DNA from 2 places in the Yersinia intermedia genome. Region 2 is predicted to be linked to the other one. Evidence: predicted binding sites of a transcription regulator. Region 2 holds the regulator's gene; the other holds the start of a gene.

Region 1 (3,202 bases), 1.6 Mb from region 2:
TAGATATCGCGATGTTCCTCGAACCATTCTTTGTTATTGTTCTGAGCGATGTGCTGTAAGAATGTCAGCCCATGTTGAGTAAAACCGGTAAATGCACCCATAATGTTCCTTTCTATATGCAGGGCGGACTAAGCCTTTGTTGTCAACCATCAACGTTTTCGCATGCTATTCATCTATAAACGATACACCGAGGTATTCGTTAAGTCGTGTTACCGAATAACCGCAATAGGACAATCTTGAATTCGGGTAGTATATGCAGGTGATAACATTTCACGTTTCATCTGCCATTGTTGATTAACTCCTTGCCCGATAAACGCAATTTTACTTTTACCGGATTGATTAATTTTGTCGATAGCCGCCATCAATGATTCACTGTTAATGCGCGGTTTGCTCTCATCAAATAGACCCAATTGCGCGATACCCTGACTTGAAAAATCTCCCAACATAATACCTGCTTTCAGGTAATGGTGACCGGGTCGCCAAATTGCTGCCAGCCATTTGAGGGCTGCGGCAATAATATCCCTTGAGTCCAAGGTCGGAAAGTTGAGGCGAGTGCTGGCGAGGTTACTGTAATAGACCTCGTTACTGGCAAAAGGGCTGGTTTTGATAAAAGTTGATACATGGCAACAGTATTGGTGCTCTTTGCGTAGCTTTTCTGCTGCTTTCTCGGCATAGCTACAAACGGCTTCATGCATACTTTGATATTCTGTAATGTGTTTACTAAATGAGCGCGAACAGATTATTTGTTGTTTTGTAGGTGCGAATTCAGCCACCGCCAGACAAGCTTCTCCGCGCAATTCTCGCACTGTCCGTTCCAGTACGACGCTAAAGTTTTTGCGAATAAGCGGGGGGCTGGCCTCTGATAATTGAAGGGCGGTGGTTATCCCCATCACTGCCAGCTTTTTTGCGGTACGCTGGCCCACGCCCCATACCTGCGCCGCTGGCATCAGCGCCAGCAATTTGCGTTGACGTATGGGATTGGACAAATCGACTACACCACCCGTTTTATGCCATAACTTAGCAGCATGGTTTGCCAGCTTGGCGAGAGTCTTGCTTGGTGCGATGCCTACACCGACATTTAGGCCAGTCAATTTGCGTATTTTATCACGCACGCCCTGACCAAACTCTTCCAGTGTAATGCAATGCTGCACACCAGTAATATTGAGAAATGCTTCATCGATTGAGTAAATTTCAATCCCTGGGGCCAGTTGTTCAAGAATAGTCATGACCCGTGCAGACATATCACTGTAGAGTGCGTAATTACTGCTAAACGCGACGACACGATGCTGATGGATAACTTGCTGTATCTTGAAATAGGGTGCCCCCATTGGAATACCCACGACCTTAGCCTCCCGGCTACGGGCAATCACGCAGCCATCGTTATTGGATAACACCACCACAGGGCGACCATACAGATCAGGCCTGAATACCGTTTCACAACTGGCATAAAATGAGTTCACGTCAACGAGAGCAAACATTATCGTAACTTATTGATACTAAATACAATGACACCAAAGATAACCCACTCTTCATCTCCTTCACATAATATGAGTGGGGGAGTGGCTGCATTCAGCGCCTCAAGGCGGGGAACCGGTCGTAAATAAAGCCGCTTAATATTGAACTCACCCCCGATGGTTGCAACGACAATATCGCCGTGCTGTGCCTGCAAACTGCGATCTATCACCAGCAGTGCGCCGTTGTTAATACCTGCATCACTCAGGGCGTCACCCTTGGCGGTCATGAAAAAGGTGGCGGCTGGGTGCTCAATGCAGTGTTCATTAAGATCGATTCTCTTTTCAATATAGTCCTGTGCAGCATTGCCGAATGCACCCATAAAGCCTCCAAATGCGTTATCTAAGGGGAGAGCGTGATAACAAAAAAACGACTGATTTACAAAATAACTGGTTATGCATACAGTATATGCGGCGAGGCGTGGACAGAAAAGCCCTGAAGAGATATTTTTATTCAGTATATTGATTTATAAGAAGAGAAAGTTATCTATCAGGATGGAATAGATGAAACGTAGCGCTACATGGCTGAATGGCGGGTGAGAGGATATCGATATCGTTTAATTATAATTAATAGCTAAATAATTACTTTTGGAGGTAGGTACCGCTCATTAATTCCTCTATTGTAATTCTCTTCATCACGTCTGTCGCCAGTCAAGGATCGGCTTAATTAAGTGGCGTCATCCTACTGACTGCGGCACTGGGCATTGTCATATAACAAGGGATAAAGAATGAAATTAGAAACATTATCTATTCATGCAGGCTATTCACCGGACCCCACCACCAAGGCCGTTGCGGTACCTATTTACCAAACATCCTCCTTTGCTTTTGACGATACCCAACATGGTGCTGATCTGTTTGATTTAAAAGTCGCTGGCAATATTTATTCGCGCATCATGAACCCCACCAATGATGTACTGGAGAAACGGGTTGCTGCCCTTGAAGGGGGGATCGCGGCTCTGGCAGTGGCGTCCGGTATGGCGGCGATTACCTATGCTATCCAAACCATTGCCGAAGTGGGGGATAATATTGTGTCGGTGGCTAAGTTGTATGGCGGGACTTACAATCTGCTGGCCCATACGTTGCCGCGTTATGGGATAGAAACCCGTTTTGCCGATCATGATGATATCGCAGCATTGGAAGCCTTAATCGATGACCGGACTAAAGCAGTTTTCTGTGAATCGATTGGTAACCCTGCCGGGAATATCGTTGATTTGAAAAAATTGGCTGATGCGGCTCATCGCCATGGTGTGCCATTAATTGTTGATAATACCGTCGCAACACCAATCTTGTGTCGGCCATTTGAACATGGTGCGGATATTGTGGTGCATTCATTGACCAAATATATCGGCGGTCATGGTTCCAGTATTGGTGGCATTGTGGTGGATTCAGGTAAGTTCCCTTGGGCGCAATACCCAGAGCGTTTTGCTCAATTGAATACACCCGATCCGTCATATCATGGCGTGACCTATACCGAGCAATTTGGCGCGGCAGCCTATATTGGCCGCTGCCGGGTGGTACCACTGCGAAATACGGGTGCTGCGTTGTCGCCTTTCAATGCTTTCCTGATTTTGCAGGGATTGGAGACATTGGCTTTGCGTATGGAACGTCATACTGAAAATGCGCTGAAAGTCGCACACTATTTGCAAAACCATCCGCAAGTCAGTTGGGTTAAATACGCAGGCTTACCCGAT
Region 2 (3,202 bases):
CCTGTTTAGGTGCGTAATAACGAAAGACCCTCGGGCCATTATCGATAAACACATGACTAGGCAGTTGCACGCCATCGATTTCCAATGGAATCAAGGGGTCGGGCAGGTCTTGTGCTTGACACTGCGCTCGCAAAGTCAGCAAATCAGCCTTAGAATTGTAAGGCAAAACGTACAGAATAGGACGAGAGGGGTCTAGCCCTAACTCAGTCACAGGGTCTGCCGGAATAACCTTGCTTTTTACCAACAGTTTAAGTGGTAAATTCAGTAACTTATAATATATTTTACGCCAACCTGACATAACTACATGAAGCCTCTTGTTAGCAATTCGTCGCAAGGATACCAGAAACTGGTTTTGAGATCTGTGGTGATAAGACAACAGAAAGCGGCAAAAATCATCATTAACTTAAGATAAAGGCAATAAAACATGGCGAATCAATCAACAGGGCTGGCCCGAGTCTATAAAGCGGCCGGTTATTCTGTGAAAGGCTTAACGGCTGCCTGGAAAAACGAAGCAGCTTTTCGCCAGGAAGCTGTCGCCGCCATCATCGCTATCATACTGGCCTTCTGGTTAGATGTAGATGCTATCGCACGCCTTTTATTAATTGGTAGCGTCATTTTAGTGATCATCATCGAAGTCATTAATAGTGCGATTGAGGCGGTGGTGGACAGGATTGGCAGTGAGCTCCATGAGCTATCGGGGCGTGCCAAAGATATGGGGTCTGCGGCGGTATTTCTCGCCATCTTATTAGCGCTATTTGTCTGGATAACGGTACTTTGGCAGCATGCTGGTTAATGTTATGACGAACAATGCCGCAGAAATAAGCTGTGATTAATCCCTGTTTTTATTCACTCTTTGGTTCCCAACACCCGCTTACCTGTATATACTCACAGCAAGACTGTATAAACAAACAGGGGGCGGAATGAAAGCACTTACTACCAGACAGCAAGAGGTTTATGACCTGGTTCGCGATCACCTAGCGCAAACCGGCATGCCACCGACCCGTGCCGAAATTGCGCAGCGTCTGGGGTTTCGCTCTCCTAACGCCGCTGAAGAGCATTTAAAAGCACTGGCCCGTAAAGGTGTCATTGAGATTGTTTCTGGCGCTTCCCGTGGCATTCGCTTGCTGATGGAAGAAGAAGATGGCCTGCCACTGATTGGCCGGGTTGCCGCAGGTGAGCCTTTGCTGGCACAGCAGCATATCGAAGGGCACTACAAAGTAGACCCATCGATGTTTAAGCCGAGTGCAGATTTTCTGTTGCGGGTTAATGGGATGTCGATGAGAGATATCGGCATTCTGGATGGTGACCTATTAGCGGTACATAAAACGCAAGATGTGCGTAACGGGCAAGTGGTTGTGGCACGAATTGACGATGAAGTAACGGTAAAACGCTTGAAAAAACAAGGTAATATCGTACAGCTTCTGCCAGAGAATAGTGAGTTCCAACCCATTATTGTCGATCTGCGCGAGCAGAGCTTTACTATTGAAGGACTGGCCGTCGGTGTTATCCGTAATGGCGACTGGATCTAACATTAGCGTTTTATATTGAACTGATAAGCCGTTCCTGCTCAGGAGCGGCTTTTTATTATCGTTAATTGCCTCAATAGGCTATTCAGATGCCCAAAATAATTGGTGTTGCAAGTAGGCAGCCAGCAAGCGACAAATCTGCCGGGAGCTGATTTAAAGGTTACTTGCAGCAGTCTCACAGAAGTGAGGTTTATAGATGGGCCAAGTAACAAGTGTAGCTAACACCTGATAGCTTCAGTATAAAGGATATAATTAGATTGAGACGATTCTGACAATAAGTTATTACCTACTGTTTTAACTGAATAATATGAATGTATATTTTTACTTTATAGTTCGATTTCTTGTGATTAATATTATCAAGGCTTTAATTATCAGTATCCTCTGCTATAGTTATTCCTACGGTAAGCGAAACAACGAAGTTTAATTTTAAATTATGACTGTGAGCGACTAATTTAAATATTGTTGTTTTCTCAATAGACGATGTTTATCGTGCTAATTTAAATAAACTGACTAATTCCCAAGGTAACGGAGATATTATGAATAAAGATCAAGCCGACGGTAACTGGAAGCAGTTTAAAGGTAAAGTGAAAGAAAAATGGGGCAAGTTGACCGACGATGACCTAACGGTAATTGAAGGTAAGCGTGACCAGTTAGTGGGTAAAATCCAGGAGAAATACGGCTATCAGAAAGAGCAAGCTGAGAAAGAAGTCAAAGCTTGGGAAGACCATAGCAAGTTTCGCTGGTAACAGCATGAAATGGAATTAAACTGCTATTGATATAAATTAATCGGGTCTCTCGTTTCATAGAATATGAATTATTAATCAATTCCGTATAATTATTGATAAATCAAATCCAATTATACTGATGTGATGATATTGTTTTAATAAAAGATATTCTGGTTGTACCTGTATTTATATCTGCCTTGGCACAAGGACGTGCCTTATAATTATTATCCTGTCGCATTGCTCGCGGCAGTCTGCTTTTTGCTCACCGATATATACCCACCAGGGATCTCTATCTATACCCTAAATAATTCGAGTTGCAGGAAGGCGGTAAGCGAGATACAAATCGGTCGGGAACCGATTTGAACAGCATTTATGCTAGCCCGCAGGATGAGGCTCATTAATCCCGATGAGCTTACATAAGTAAGTGATTCGGGTTATTGAGAGCAGCCAACACACATGCAGCTTGAAGTATGACGGGTATAAGGCAAAAGTAATTGGAGAGCAGCTAACATTGCTGCGGCTTCAATATCTTCAATTAGATATGCAACTATTTCTTTTTAGTGACAATAGAGTGGTCATGGTCACAATGATCATGGCTTTCACAGGCTTCAACTTCCCCGCATTCAGCACATAACCCGTGCGCTTCAACCACACTGTGACGCAGTGCAAAACCTGATTGTTTAGCTAGCTGCGCCAATGCTTCTTCAATACCCACAGTGGTACGTTCAGTGACTATTTTGCAGCGATCACAGATAAATAGTGCCGAGGTATGGGTTGGCTCTTCAAAATGATGGCATAGCACATAACTATTCGCTGACTCGACACGGTGGATAAAACCCTGCTCGAGCAAAAAATCCAATGCGCGATAAACCGTTGGAGGCTTGGCTTGCGGCTCAGAAACACGCAGCAAATCCAACAAATCATAAGCACTGATTGCGCCAGGTTGTTGTG

What was found. Region 2 encodes LexA, which represses DNA repair genes until DNA is damaged. Its sites were predicted from a motif close to TNCTGTATGTACATACAGNA; they were not measured.
Positions count from the first base shown of each region.
Region 1: umuD (translesion error-prone DNA polymerase V autoproteolytic subunit) is a predicted target of LexA. The motif match lies at 1,900-1,919, and genes of this name have one in related genera.

Region 1 covers NZ_LR134116.1:2,028,338-2,031,539, forward strand. Annotated here, with positions in the region: gene EL015_RS09195 (DUF2461 domain-containing protein) at 1-104, opposite strand, end outside; gene umuC (translesion error-prone DNA polymerase V subunit UmuC) at 210-1,478, opposite strand; gene umuD (translesion error-prone DNA polymerase V autoproteolytic subunit) at 1,478-1,834, opposite strand; gene EL015_RS09210 (bifunctional O-acetylhomoserine aminocarboxypropyltransferase/cysteine synthase) at 2,240-3,202, shown strand, end outside.
Region 2 covers NZ_LR134116.1:394,585-397,786, forward strand. Annotated here, with positions in the region: gene plsB (glycerol-3-phosphate 1-O-acyltransferase PlsB) at 1-298, opposite strand, end outside; gene EL015_RS01795 (diacylglycerol kinase) at 425-793, shown strand; gene lexA (transcriptional repressor LexA) at 921-1,529, shown strand; gene EL015_RS01805 (CsbD family protein) at 2,063-2,272, shown strand; gene zur (zinc uptake transcriptional repressor Zur) at 2,799-3,202, opposite strand, start outside.